One region of the Mycolicibacterium sp. XJ879 genome, then DNA from elsewhere that is predicted to be linked to it. Evidence: riboswitches for the same ligand, from Rfam matches in the RefSeq annotation. Region 1 holds a riboswitch; the other holds the start of a gene.
What was found. A riboswitch is a leader RNA that binds a small molecule or an ion and turns the genes downstream of it on or off. The one in region 1 is predicted to bind cobalamin.
Positions count from the first base shown of each region.

Region 2: linked by a shared signal. The riboswitch ahead of metE (5-methyltetrahydropteroyltriglutamate--homocysteine S-methyltransferase) and the one ahead of ABQF13_RS16500 (FecCD family ABC transporter permease) in region 1 are both predicted to bind cobalamin.

Region 1 covers NZ_JBEFTH010000007.1:6,521-13,960, forward strand. The annotation lists gene ABQF13_RS16470 (ABC1 kinase family protein) at 1-330, opposite strand, end outside; gene ABQF13_RS16475 (SRPBCC family protein) at 399-872, opposite strand; gene ABQF13_RS16480 (lysophospholipid acyltransferase family protein) at 971-1,906, shown strand; gene ABQF13_RS16485 (nitroreductase family deazaflavin-dependent oxidoreductase) at 1,952-2,371, shown strand; gene ABQF13_RS16490 (ABC transporter substrate-binding protein) at 2,376-3,449, opposite strand; gene ABQF13_RS16495 (ABC transporter ATP-binding protein) at 3,446-4,249, opposite strand; gene ABQF13_RS16500 (FecCD family ABC transporter permease) at 4,246-5,286, opposite strand; cobalamin riboswitch at 5,381-5,570, opposite strand; gene ABQF13_RS16505 (alpha/beta fold hydrolase) at 5,864-6,604, shown strand; gene ABQF13_RS16510 (hypothetical protein) at 6,645-7,418, shown strand.
Region 2 covers NZ_JBEFTH010000002.1:355,741-363,180, reverse strand. The annotation lists gene metE (5-methyltetrahydropteroyltriglutamate--homocysteine S-methyltransferase) at 1-1,774, opposite strand, end outside; cobalamin riboswitch at 1,887-2,093, opposite strand; gene glgX (glycogen debranching protein GlgX) at 2,194-4,305, shown strand; gene ABQF13_RS05480 (hypothetical protein) at 4,309-4,665, opposite strand; gene ABQF13_RS05475 (TetR/AcrR family transcriptional regulator) at 4,967-5,527, shown strand; gene ABQF13_RS05470 (cellulase family glycosylhydrolase) at 5,697-6,770, shown strand; gene ABQF13_RS05465 (maltokinase N-terminal cap-like domain-containing protein) at 6,789-7,440, opposite strand, start outside.

The DNA.
Region 1 (7,440 bases):
CCACCGTGTCCCCAGTTGCTCCGCCAGCACGCGGTGGATCCGATCCGCCGTGATCGGTGGCGCGGCCGCCTGAAGTCTCGTCAACGCGTCTCGGTACGGGGCCGCGTATTGCTCCGGGATGGCCGCCTCAAAGATGCTCATGGCCTGGCCGAATTTCATCGCGCCGCCCTTGAGTTCGCCCAGCACGGCGAATACCTGCTCGGCACTGCGCGCTGACCACTGCTCAGCGATCAGGTCCGCATCGCCGCCGGCCAGCCGTTGCCCCCAGCCGAGCACCGCTCGGCCGGCGGCGCGCACCGGCAGGCCCGCCAACTTCGCGCCACGACGCACCGTTCTCCGCGGAACATCCACCACAGGCTAAGAGTCGCACACCATTAGCCGGCGTAGGCGTCCCCGAGCTATTTTTCGGCCAGATCGGCGAGGTGCTCGAGCGAATTGTCCAGGTGCTGGCCGTCAAACGGCGGGAACTCGATGTTTTGCCGAATCGCCGCAGGCACCGCCGACCAGTCGTAGGTCAGGGTGACCTTCGCCCGGTCATCGCCGACCGGCTCGAGGTCGTAGCGCCAGAACCAGCCGCCGATCTCGAGTTCGGCATCGTCATCACCCTGACCCGGCAGCCACGCGATGGCACGCGGCGGTTCAAACACCGTGATCCGGTTGGCCATCTCGTAATGCATGCCGCCAAAGTTCGAGTGGTACATCGCCATCCGAAAGACCTGTCCGACCTCACTCAGCTGTTTTCTATCGAGTGACTCCCGTACCCAGCCGGTGCCGTCGATCTCCTGGTGGGTGGTCGGGTCAGCCAGCACCGCGAACACGGTGTCGGGCGTGGCGTTGACGATCCGGTTGGTGCTCATATTTTCGTGTGCCATGCAGGTACGGACCAACGACGAATCGCAAACTCATCGACGCACTCGATCAGCGCTGAGCGTGGGTGTGACTGCACCCACATCGTGGGTACCCGGTTGTCATGCCCAACGCCGATACCCGTCCCGACGCCATCCGCCGGCAGGCGGAGCAGCACGCTGAGCAGGCCCGCAGCACGATGGCGCAGCGGCGTGCCGACACCGACGGTGGCGTCAGTGGTTGGTTCAGCGAACGAGCCGCAGAGTGGGACCTGGGCGGGCAGGACGAGGCGACCATGCAGCGCCAGAAATACCTGTGGAACTTCCTGGTCGACCACTGGTTCCGGATGGAATTCGACGGGTGGGAGAACCTGCCCGATCCGCCGGTGCTACTCGTCGGCATCCACTCCGGTGCTCCGTTCGTGTGGGATGCCTGGACCGTCGGCGTGCAATGGTGGCGCCGGTTCGGTCAGGAGCGCACCCTGCACGGCACCGCCCACGACGCGCTGATGGCGATCCCGTTGATCGGTCGCTACTTCCGCGCGATGGGCGTGTTGCCGGCCGCACCGGACTCGATGGCGACCGCACTGGCCGAAGGACGCGACGTTGCGGTGTGGCCCGGCGGGGAGGTCGACTCGCTGCAGCCGTGGGTCGAACGGGACGTCGCCAATCTCGCCGGCCGAGCTGGGTTCGTGCGCATGGCGATCAAAGCCGGCGTGCCGATCGTGCCGATCGCGACGGTCGGAGGTTCTGACGCTATGCCGGTGCTGATCCGCGGCGATCGAATGTCGCGTGCGTTGCGGTTGGACAAGGTGTTGCGGCTCAAGGTGTTCCCGGTCGCCGTGTCGCTGCCTTGGGGCATCGCGCCTGCCGCATTGCCGCAGATCCCGTTGCCGGCGAAGATTCGTACGCGGCTAATGCCTGCCGTGGACGTCGATCACGATCCGGCCCGCGCTGACGACGACGATTACGTGCAGCAAAAGTACCGCGAGGTACAAGCCAGCATCCAGCGCGGGATGGACGCACTGGCTCGCAAACGCACCCTGCCGCTGTTCGGCTGAGCCCCGATCTGGCCGGGTAGGGCCGGTCGGCGTAATGTCAACACGATGAGTGACTGGAACACGCAGATAATCAATGAGTTCCGCGCAAACGACGGCCGGGTCGGCGGCAACTTCGAAGGCGCTCCGATGGTCCTCATCCACCACACCGGCCGCAAGACCGGTAAGCAGAACGTCACGCCCACGATGTACCTGCCCGACGACGACGATCCCGACACCATCTACGTGTTCGCCTCCAAGGCGGGCGCCCCGACGCATCCCGCCTGGTACTACAACCTCACGTCAGCCGGCACCGCGCGCGTCGAGGTCGGCACCGAAACCTATGACGTCAGCGTCACCGAGATCTCCGGTGCCGACCGCGACCGCATCTACGGCGAACAAGCCCGCCGCTATCCCGGCTTCGGCGAGTACGAGCAGAAAACCGCCGGCATCCGCACCATCCCCGTGCTCGCACTCAACCGCACCTAGAAGGTCACTTCAACCAATCGTTGCCCGGAAGATCGAGCTGTGCCACGTCAAGGCTCGGCGTGATACCCGATTGTGGTGCAAGACCGTGCTTTTCGAGCACTGATCGCAGCGTCTCCGCGGCGTCGATGTTCAGCGGGCTGGACACCCACATGGCGTAGGGCAGGTTGATGAACCGGTTCTCACGGACCGCCCTGAGGTTCCGGCTCGCCGGGTTGCTCTTCAACGCTGCAATCTTCTCCTCGGCCGTCTGGCCCGGGTAGTCGACGAACACGATCAGGTCGGGATCGGCGGTGGTGATCCGTTCCCAGCTCACCGTCGTCCAGGTGTCCTGGACATCTTCGGTGGCGTTACGGGCCCCGGCAGCGTCGATGATGCCCTGGGGCCCGCCGAACGCGCCGGACGAGAATATGGTGTCCTTGCCGCTGTCGAAGAGGAAGACGGTCGGCTTCTGCTCGGGTTGCGGTGCGGCACGCAAGGTTTGCAGCCTCGCGACGATATCGTCGGCCGCTCGCGCGCCCTGCTCGGCGTTTCCGGTGATGGTGCCGATGTTGCGCAGGTCGGTGTCAAGCGCGACCCACGGGTCCATGGTGCCGCGCTTGGCCTCCCCCTCGATCTGGCGGCATGCCTCCGACAGCTGGTAGACGTCAATGCCGTGTGTCGCAAGGATTTCCGGCGTGATCCCCCGTGCCTCCCCCATGCCGTAATTGAACCCGGCGAAAAGCACCTGCGGCTGCGCGCCGACGATGTTCTCCAGGGTCGGTTGTGCCGGCGCCACTTCGTTGAGATCGTCGACCTGCGAACCGTATTCGAGTCGCAGTACGTCCACGTCGCGGGCCATGGAACTTACCGCGGTCATCTGCTCACGCGCGCCGGCGGCCAATGCGATCGCGATCATTCCGCCGTCGTTGACAAACAATCGCTCCAGCGGCTGCTCGTAGGTGACCTCCTCACCGCAGTTGGTGACGGTCACCGTGTCGGCGGGAGAAGACGCGTCGGTCGGCGACCCGCACGCGGTGCTCAAGCCCACCAACAGTGCGGAAAGGGCCAGGCTGACCCGAAGGTGTTGTGCCACTGTCATATTCCTCGTGATTCGTTGAATGCCGGATCGGCGTGGGTGAGCAGGAGATGGCTACGGCCCGTCGTGGGATGGGCGACGACGTCACCGGCAACGTCGAACACCTCCCACAACAGCCGCGAGTTCAGCACCTCGGTGGGTGGCCCGTGCGCGAAGAGGGTCCCGCCGGCGACGACGGCGACCGCGTCGAAATGCCGTAGTACGAGGTCGAGGTCGTGCATCGCGGCGACGACCGTGCATTCGAGGTCATCGAGGATCCGCATGAACCTCAGCCGCCAAGCGGCATCGAGGTGGTTGGTGGGTTCGTCGAGTACGAGTACCGATGTGCGCTGAGCCAGCGCCCGCGCAAGCACGACGCGGTGGCGCTCACCACCGGAGAGTTGTGAGCACGACCGATCGCCCCATCCGCGCAGCCCAACGGCGTCCAGCGCGTCGTCGATGATGCCCTGCTCTCCCAGCCCCGCGCCCGACCACGGATTGCGGTACGGGGTCCGCCCCAGCCCGACGGCTTCGGCGACCGTGAGCTCACCCGAAGGCCGCTCCTCCTGCCCGACCACCGCGATCGTGTGGGCCCGGCGCCGGGCGGGCATGCGGTGCAGATCTTCCCCGTCGACCCGGATCGCCCCGGACGCCGGCGCGTCCAAGCCCGACAGGACACGCAGCAGCGTGGTCTTACCTGAGCCGTTCGGCCCGACCACCGCCAACCGGGTGCCGGCGGGAATCGCCAGATCCACACCGGCCACCACGGTTCTGCCACCGCGGCGACACTCGAAGCCCTGCGCGCACATCGCGGCCGCACTCATGTGCTGTTTCCGAACTCGTAGCGGCGGCGCCCCATCAGGAACAGGAACACCGGTGCGCCGATCAGACCGGTGACGATGCCCAGCGGCATCTCCCGCGGTGCTGCCATCTCGCGCGAGATCACGTCGACCCACACCAGAAACAACGCCCCGGTGCAGACGGCGACCGGCAGCATCGCGCGATGGGTTGCCCCCACCACCAGCCGCGCGGCGTGCGGCACGATGAGCCCGACGAACCCGATGCCGCCGGAAACGGCGACCAGCACGCCGACCAGAACCGCCTGGATCAGGAACAGTGCGTTGCGCAGGGCGGGTACCGGCACGCCGAGGGAGGTGGCCGTGTCGGCGCCTGCGGCGTAGGCGTCGAGCCACGAATGGATCAGCAGCGCCCCGATGAACGAGATCAGCACCACCGCACCGGCGAGCGGCACCTTCGCCCACGTCGCACCGGCGACGCTGCCGAGCAGCCAGAACATCACGCTTTCGGCGGCGTGCGGATCGCCCGCCGTGAACACCAGCAGCGACGACAACGCCATGAACGCCGACGACAGCACCACGCCGGACAGGATCAGGCGCAGCGCGGTGAGCCCGCCCTGGGCGCGCGCCACCAGATAGACGGTCAGCGTCGCGACCAGCGCGCCCATCAGCGCACCGCCGGACAACGCCCATATCCCCAGCCCGGCCAGCGCGCCCAGCGTCATCACTGCCGTCGCGCCCACCGCCGCACCCGCCGAGACGCCCAGCAGATACGGTTCGGCCAGCGGGTTGCGGACCAGGGCCTGCATCAGCGCGCCGGCCAGCGCCAGACCCGCGCCGACGATCGCCGCCAGCACCGAGCGCGGCAAGCGCAGATCCCAGACGATGACGTCGTATCCCGTCTCGACGGTTGCGCCGGTGAAGCGGCCGATGACGGTGCGCCACACGTCACCTAGCGGAATCTGCTCGGCGCCGAAGGCGACCGAGACGACGATGCTCACCGCCGTGAGGATCGCGAGCACCGTGGTCAGTGCGACAACCGAGACACGTCGCACCGTCGGCACGGGCGTCGCGCCGGTGCGACGAAGTGTCTTCTCGGTGACAGTCACGTCGAGAACTTGCCTCAATATGCCGGGGTATCCGAGCGCGAGATACCGGTGGACACAAGTGAGAACGGCAGGTCTTCGGACTCGGGATCGTCCGGACTCGACGCCTTCCCAGGATTCCAGTGGCCTCCCAGTGACTAATGTCGAGCCCGTCCCCCATACCGCTGCGCGCCAGTTCCGGATTCCCACCGGATTCCCTGACACCCGCATACACGGATGTGACCGTTCTCAACGGCTGAGGCTACCTCATGGCGATTTTGCGGTAAGAAGGATTTGTTGAGCGTTACCGTGGCTCGATCGTGCATTGCCGCGTCGGCAGGAGGTGTTCTTGCTGGGCTTAGCTGACGGCGGGTTCAAGTGCGCCGACGCGCGCAGGCACTATCTGGCAGCGTATGACGAGTTACGGGCGCTGAGCCCGCCACCGAATGTCGTACACGACGTTCCAACCAGGTTCGGCACCGTTCGGGTATACCAGCACGGGCCGGCCGACGGCATACCCGTCGTGCTGATACACGGCTTTTTCCTGACGTCGGCGATGTGGTGGGAGCAAGTCGCGGGGTTGGCAAGCGATTTCACCGTTTACACGTTGGATATGTTGGGCCAACCCGGGGCAAGCATTCAGTCGAAAACGATGTTCGCTCCCGCAGATTGCGCACGCAGCATCGACGAAGTCCTCGAGGGGCTGAGACTGCGTGCAGTACACCTCGTCGGGCATTCGTACGGCGGTTGGCTCGCCACCCACACTGCGGCGCGTGCGCCCGGTCGGCTGGCGACCGTGACACTGGTTGATCCGGCCAGCACGGTGGCGCGGACTTCTGCAACGTTCTGGCGAAGTCTTGCGCTCATAATGTCGCGCCCACGTTCCGTGCGAGCCGGAAGAGCCGCGGCATGGATTGCGGGCCACCCCACACCGGGCAGCTCCATCGATACGCTTGCCCGGTTGTTCACGGCAGGATTCGCGGCCTTCGCTCCACCCGTGCGCACACCAGCGCTGCGCTTCCCCAGCGACCGTCTGTTGCGTTCAGTATCTATCCCGGTCCAAGTTCTTCTGGCGGGCAACACCGTTCACGATTCAGAAAGGGAATTCGACGGATGCAGTCCGTGGTGCCGGCGTGGCGATATCACCTCTGGCCCACCGCGTCCCACGCCTTGCCAGCCGAGATCCCTGACGAGATCAATGCGTGTATCCGTCAGTTCGCGATCGAACACCGTAAAAGTGCTTAGCCGGGACAACTATCTGCTAATTTCACGGGGTGGCACTGCGCCGAAGAGGTGAACCAGCCCGAATCAGGTTCATAGCCACGGTTATCGCCGGATTGGCGGTCGTAGCCGGCGTCGCCTGCGGGGGCACGACAGAACCTGCGGCAGCCCCGCCGGAGGCTGCGGTAGCCGCGCCGGAAACGCCGACGTTCACCTGTCGCGGGCACGACGAACCGCGTACCCCGCGAAGCGTCGATGCGATTCAAGACGACACCGAGGACGACGACACCGCAATCCTCGGCGGCGTCTACGGAGACCCCGGGGCCGCCACCCGGTTCTGGGCGCAGCAGAGCGAGAGCGACTGCGGTCTGATGGCCACCCGCATGGTCGTCGGTGAAGTCACCGGTACTGCCCCCACCGAACGCGAGATCATCGACCTTGCAGCCGCCACGCCAAGCCAGTGCTCACCAGGCGAACCGGTGTACGACGAGAGTGTCGATCCCAGCGACGGCGGCGTCGGCCACGGCACCTGCTCGACCGATCTGCTGCTCCTCCTGGAGCACTACGGGATCGACGCGGATTACACCAACGACGCCGAAGCCGCCGACGGCGGGTTCGACACCGGCATCGACGCGCTGGCCGGCTATCTCGGCAACGGGCAACAGGCGATGGTGTGCGTGAACTCCCGCATCATCTGGGACACCGAAGGCGACCGGACCAACTGCGGTCACATGATCACCGTCGCGGCCATCGATTTCGACAACGACGCGGTCTATCTCGGCGACAGCGGCAGCGACGACACGCGCGGCGAGCAGGTCAGCATCGATGTGTTCGAATCCGCCTGGGCCACCGGTGACCACGAACTCGTGGTCACCGCCCCCTCTGGATAACTCCTCGCACTGCGGCGCGTTC
Region 2 (7,440 bases), on a different contig from region 1:
ATTCCAGATCGACCGTCTCGTCGCGGATGGCCAACGCGACCTGCGCCGCCGTCTCCGCCAGCGGCTGATCATCACGAACGAACGACCACGCCAGGATCGTCACCGGACCGGTGAGCATGCCCTTGACCGGCTTGTCGGTCAGCGACTGCGCGTAGCTCATCCACTCCACGGTCATCGGTTGGCGCCGCGCGACATCGCCGTACAGGATCGGCGGGCGCACGCACCGGCTGCCGTAGGACTGCACCCAGCCGTTCTGTGTCGCGAAGAAGCCGTCGAGTTGCTCGGCGAAGTACTGCACCATGTCGTTGCGTTCCGGTTCGCCGTGCACCAGCACGTCGATGCCGAGGTCCTCTTGCAGCTTGATCACCTCGGCGATCTCGGCCTTCATCCTGCGCACGTATTCGGCGTAGTCGATCTTGCCGGTCCTCAACTCGGCGCGGGCCACCCGGATGGCCGACGTCTGCGGATACGACCCGATGGTGGTCGTCGGCAACACCGGCAGCTTCAGCCGCTCCTGCTGGGCGGCGCGACGCTTGTCGGCCGGTCCCCGCTTGGCGCCCGACGCGGCGATCGAGGAAATCCGCGACCGCACCTGTTCGTTGGTCAGGCGCGGGTCGGAGCGCCGCGACGCGGCGGCGGCGTTGGACGCGGCCACCTCGGCCGAAATGGCGTCGCGCCCGGTCGTGATGCCCCGCGACAGCGCCACCACCTCGGCGACCTTCTCGAACCCGAACGCCAGCCAGCTGCGCAACTGCGCGTCCAACCCCTCCTCGGCGTCCAGCGAATACGGCACGTGCAGCGTCGAGCATGACGTCGAGACCGCCACGTGGTCGGCCAGGCCCATCAGCGTCGCCAGCGTCGCCAGCGCGGACTCCAGGTTCGTGCGCCAGATGTTGCGGCCGTCGACGACGCCGGCCACCAGGGTCTTGGTGGCCAGCTCGGGCACCGCCGCCACCGCCGACACTCCCCCGGCGACGAGGTCGACCCCGATGGCCTCCACCGGTGTCCGGGCCAGCGCGGGCAACGCGGCGGTGAGCTCGCCGAAGTAGGTCGCGACGAACAGCGCCGGCCGTCTGGTCAACCGGCCCAGCGTCGCGTACGTCCGCTGGGCCAACTCCGCGGTGTTGTCGAGGATGTCGGTCACCAGCACCGGCTCGTCGAACTGCACCCACGCCGCGCCGGCATTGGTCAGCTCCCCGAGCAGCTCCGCGTACACCGCGACGAGCTCGTCCAGCCGATCGATCGGCGCGGCGGCTCCGTCGACGGCCTTGGACAGCGCCAGGAAGGTGATCGGGCCGACGAGCACCGGGCGCGCGGGCACGTCGAGGGCTTGCGCCTCCTTCAGCTCGGCCAGCACCTTGGCCGGATCCAGCGTAAACCTGGTGTCGGGGCCCAGCTCGGGCACGATGTAGTGGTAGTTGGTGTCGAACCACTTGGTCATTTCCAGCGGTGCGATCTCGTCGTTGCCGCGGGCCGCGGCGAAGTAGCGGTCCAGATCATCGGCCACCCCCGCGACGCGTGGCGGTAGCGCCCCGACCATCACCGCGGTGTCGAGCACCTGGTCGTAGTAGGAGAAGGTGTTCACCGGCACGGAGTCCAGCCCGGCGGCGACGAGGGCTTCCCAGGTGTCGCGGCGCAGCTGCGCGGCCACCGATTCCAGCTCGCTGCGATCGGAGTTGCCTGCCCAGTACTTCTCGGCGGCGCGCTTGAGTTCGCGGTTCGGCCCGATGCGGGGAGATCCGAGAATGGTGGCGTTGAAAGCGGTGGTGTTCATGACGTGGTCCTCTTGCTACGGCGGATGGTCATCGCCGGGGACGCGCACCGAATACGGGTTTTCACCGCTTCGGCCACTGCCCATTCCACGAGGCGATGAACCACCGGACGCGGCGCGTCCGGCACAGCTGGCAGGTCTTCGGACTCGCAGGCACGCACCGAAGTGCACCTAGTGGCCGTCGCTTCCCGGCCCCGGTGGGCCAGTGCTGATGACGGCAGTCGTTCCTGCATACCGCTGCGGGACAGTCCCGGATTCTCACCGGGTTCCCTCTCGCCACACATGTGGCTCGATGCCGACGCCAAACTTCAGCGCCAACAGACCAACTGCACCGCCCACCCTATCCGACGGACCACGGTTGCGATGCGCCGCGATTGGGCATCCCCCGTATCGTCTCGTTCACCGATCACTGGAGTGCAATCTTGGAAGTCTGGCCCGGCAAGGCATATCCCCTCGGCGCCACCTACGACGGCACCGGCACCAACTTCGCCCTGTTCAGCGAGGTCGCCGACAAGGTGGAGTTGTGTCTGTTCGACGTTGACGGCACCGAATCCCGGCTGACGCTGCCCGAGGTCGACGGGTTCGTCTGGCACGGCTTCATCCCCAACATCGAACCCGGCCAGCGCTACGGGTACCGGGTGCACGGCCCCTACGACCCGGCCGAGGGACAGCGCTGCAACCCGAACAAGCTGCTGGCCGACCCGTACTCGAAAGCCATCGACGGCAACTTCGACTGGGGCCAGGCGCTGTTCGGTTACACCTTCGGTGAACCCGACAGCCGCAACGACGACGACTCGGCGGCGTCCATGCCGAAGTCCGTCGTCATCAACCCGTTCTTCGACTGGGGCAGCGACCGCCCGCCCGGCTACGAGTACGCCGACACCGTCATCTACGAAGCCCACGTCAAGGGGCTGACCCAGACGCATCCCGACATCCCCGAACAGATCCGCGGCACCTACGCGGCCGTCGCGCATCCGGTGATCATCGAGCATCTGACCTCGCTGGGGGTCACCGCGCTCGAGTTGATGCCGGTGCACCACTTCGCCAACGACTCCACGCTCCTGGAGAAGGGCCTCACCAACTACTGGGGCTACAACACCATCGGCTTCTTCGCCCCGGACGCCAAGTACAGCTCCAGCCCCAACCCCGGCGGACAGGTGCAGGAGTTCAAGGCGATGGTGCGTGCGCTACACGAAGCCGGCATCGAGGTGCTGCTCGACGTCGTCTACAACCACACCGCCGAGGGCAACCACCTGGGCCCGACGGCCAGCTTCCGCGGTATCGACAACGCGGCCTACTACCGGCTGGTCGAGGACGACAAGCGCTACTACATGGACTACACCGGCACCGGCAACAGCCTCAACGTCGGACACCCGCATTCACTGCAGCTCATCATGGATTCGCTGCGCTACTGGGTCACCGAGATGCACGTCGACGGCTTCCGCTTCGATCTGGCCTCCACACTGGCCCGCGAGTTCTACGACGTGGACCGGCTGTCGACGTTCTTCGAACTCGTGCAGCAGGATCCGACGGTCAGCCAGGTCAAGCTGATCGCCGAGCCGTGGGACGTCGGACCCGGCGGCTACCAGGTCGGCAACTTCCCGCCGCAGTGGACCGAGTGGAACGGGAAGTACCGCGACACGGTTCGCGACTACTGGCGCGGTGAGCCGGCGACCATCGACGAGTTCGCCTACCGGCTGACCGGCTCGGCCGACCTCTACGAGCACACCGCGCGCAGGCCCGTCGCCTCCATCAACTTCGTCACCGCACACGACGGCTTCACGCTTCGTGACCTGGTGTCCTACAACGAAAAGCACAACGAGGCCAACGGCGAGGACAACAACGACGGCGAAAGCCACAACCGGTCCTGGAACTGCGGCGCCGAAGGCCCGACCGACGACGCGGAGGTCAACGCGCTGCGGGCACGCCAGCAGCGCAACTTCCTGACTACGCTGCTGCTGTCTCAGGGCGTGCCGATGATCAGCCACGGCGACGAACTCGGGCGCACGCAGCAGGGCAACAACAACGTGTACTGCCAGGACAACGAACTGTCCTGGATCGACTGGGCCAACGCGGACACCGAGTTGATGGAGTTCACCCGCACGGTGTCCGCGCTGCGCGCCGCCCACCCGGTGTTCCGGCGGCGACGGTTCTTCTCCGGGGACCCCGTACGCCGGCGCGGCGGCGGGGGTCTACCCGACATCGCCTGGCTGGCGCCCGACGGTTCGGAGATGAGCGACGAGGACTGGGAGAGCGGGTTCGCCAAGTCGATCGCGGTGTACCTCAATGGCCAGGGCATCCCGTATCTGGACGTGCGAGGTCAGCGGGTGCTCGATGACTCGTTTCTGCTGTGCTTCAACGCGCACCACGAGCCGATCGAGTTCGCCCTCCCGGCCAAGAAATACGCACCGGCGTGGCTTCCCGTCGTCGACACCGCAGCCGGCGGTGACGACGAGAGCGCCGAGGTCGCGGCGGGTGCGAAGGTCACCGTCGAGGCGCGCTCGATGCTGGTGCTGCGCACCCCGACGGATTGACCGCTACTCGACGACGGGAAAGATCGAGCTGCCATCCTCCGGCGCGCCGTCGACATCGCCCTCGCTGCGGCCGTGGCTTTCGGGGTCGATGCGCTCGACGTCGTCGGTGCCTTGCGGGGACGGCCTCGGGGTCTGGTCGGGCCGCTCGGCGGCCAGCTTCTCGTCGAGGGACTCACCGTCGGGTTCGGCGGCGATGTGGTCGGCGGCCGCCCACTCCTCCGGCGGATCGACCACCTCATCGCCTTCGTCGTTGCGGACGTCGTCGGAATCGGTCGCCTCCATCGGGCGCAGGGTGTCGTCGACCCCGCCGGCGTCGTTGGGCGAGGCGTCGAATTCGGTGTTATCGGGCTCCACGCACATCCGGTTGCCCACTCGCGGAGCCGCTAAACGCCCGGGATGGGCAGCCGGGTCGGGCGCGGCGTCAGAAGCGTTGTGCGCCAGCAGACTTCCGTGCAAAACCGGCCATTCCGTACCAGCCCGTATGGTATGGTCCCCAGCTATAGCAACCGTGGCCGCCGCGCTGGCACGAGGGTTTTAAAAACGGGTGCCTCCGGTCGGGCGGGCCGGAGTAGGAGCCGACGAGCGGCGGCGCCTACCAGGCGGCCGCGGTTGCCACAATGAATATATTCGTCGGTGTCAATAACCAGCGTATGCTCGCCCTATGACGGCGCCGACCGGTGCTGGCCGGCGGGTGACGGCCGACGACTGGATTCAGGCCGGTTTCGCGGTCCTCGCCGAGGGGGGTCCGGCCGCGCTGCGGATCAGCCGGTTGTGCGACCGGCTGTCGGTCACCAAAGGCAGCTTCTACTGGCACTTCACCGATATGCCGGAATACCGGGCGGCATTGACGCACGCCTGGGGCAACCTCCACGACCAACGACGGCGCCGGTTCGAGGAGAACTTCGAAGCTGATCCGCGCCAACGGTTGTCGGCGATGCTGCAGACGCTGATGCGTCCCGACCACTGGGCGCTGGAACGCGCGATGCGGGTCTGGGCGCTGACCGACGGCGCGGTGCTGGCGAGCGTTCGACGCAGCGACGAACGCGTGCTGTGCGCGGTCCGGCAGGCCTTCGTCGACTACGGGTTCGAGCGCGACGAGGCCGACTTGCGCGCGACGGTGTTGTTCGCCGCCGGTGTCGGCCTGTTGCACGAGGCGACGTCGAGCCAGGAAATGTCGGCATCGCTGCGTGAGCGGGTGCTGGACCTGATGCTGCGCCAGTAACCTGATCGCGGGCAGCCAGCAAACCGGGCGCGTACCACGCAATAATCAGCGGCAACGTCAATCATCCCGGTATTGACGTCCGCCCGTTTGGGCGCCGCCGGGTTTTGGTTAACTTCCTCACGGGCAATCCCGATACACCTAACAAGATCAGCTCCGAGATAGGAAAAACGTGCGCAAACTCTTACAGACGGTCCTCGCGCTGGTGGCCGTGGTGGTGGTATCGGCAGGCCTCACCCACATGCTTCGTCCCGACGCGGACAACAGCCGCAGCTATGCCGTCACCGAGACCGCTGCCGTCTCCTCGCTCGGGTTCGCCGACTCGTGGCTGTGGTTTCTATCGCCCGAGGATGTGAACCGTCAACTGGACCTCATGGTCAACACCGGGGTGCGCAGCGCGCGGATCATGATGCCGTGGGCCGGCATCCAGCCCTCCCCGCAGGAGTGGAACTGGGGTCAGGCCGACCTCATCGTCAACGCCGCCAACGCACGCGGCATCGCCGTCGTCGCGCTGTTGAACTCCACGCCCGGCTGGGCCACCGGCGGTGGACCGGCGATCGCCGCACCGCCGGCGTCGGCCGAGGCGTTCGGCACGTTCGCGGGCACGATGGCATCGCACTTCGCCGGGCGCATCGCCGCCTATGAACTGTGGAACGAAGCCAACGCCGTGCAGTTCTGGGCCGGGCCGCAGGGTCCGCAGCCCGACCGGTTTGCGGACCTGCTGAAGGCCGCCTACCCGGCGATCAAGGGCGCCGATCCGAACGCCACGGTGGTCCTGGGCGGATTGTCACCGACCATCAACTTCTTCTCGATCACCAGAAACCCGGTGGACTATCTCAACGGCGTGTACGCGGCCGGCGGCGGTGGAAACTTCGACGCCGTGGGCTATCACCCGTACCTGTTCACCAACAACGAGGCCTCCCGGTTCTCCACGGGTCAGGCGAACTCGCCGCGCGGCCTCTACGACCAGCTGCGCGGTGTGATGGGGGCCAACGGTGACGGCGGTAAGCAGATCTGGGCCACCGAGTTCGGCGAGGCGACGTCGAAGGTCAGCGAGGCCACCCAGGCGGACCGCATCCGCGACTTCATCGTCTCGTGGCGCACGCTGCCGGGCGCGGGTCCGGCGTTCATCTACACCACCCGCGACCGCAGCACCGGTAGCGCCGACCCGCAGGACAACTACGGCGTCTACCGCACGGACTGGACACCCAAACCGGCCGCCGACGTGCTGCGCAGCCTCGCCTAGACCCGCCAAGAGCTGGGATTAGCTCACGATCTTGGCGATCGACTTGAGCGGGATCGGCAACCAACTCGGCCGGTGCCGCACCTCGTAGGTGGCTTCGTAGACGGCCTTGTCCAGCTCGTAGGCCGCTAGCAGCGCCGCCGAGTCGCGCGGGTCGGCGCCGGCGTGCTCGGCGTAGCCGTCGCAGAACGACGCGGCGTTGCGGTCCACCCACTCGCGGGCGCGCGCAGCCAGTTGGCGGTCGCGGTCCTCGGCGCCGGACTCCGAGGACTGGTCCATCAGGCGTTGGTAGGCGGCATATTCGAAGGACCGAAGGATCCCGGCCACGTCACGCAGCGGGGAGTCGGGCCGGCGGCGCTCCTCCAACGGCTGGCCGGGCTCCCCCTCGAAGTCGATCAGCAGCCAGCGTTCCGGGGTGCGCAGCACCTGCCCGAGGTGCAGGTCGCCGTGGATGCGCTGCACGGTGATCGGCTCGTCGGCGAGCTTGCGGTACCGCTCCTCGATCAACGAAACATACTGCTGCAGTTGGGGCACCGCCTCGGCCGACGCGTGCAGCCGCGCGGTCACCGCATCCGTCGGAAACACGGTCGTCTCAGTGCCCAGCCGGTCGGCCAGCGTCGCGTGCACCGACGCAACCGCCTCACCGAGCCGGTAGGACTCGCCGGCGAAGTCG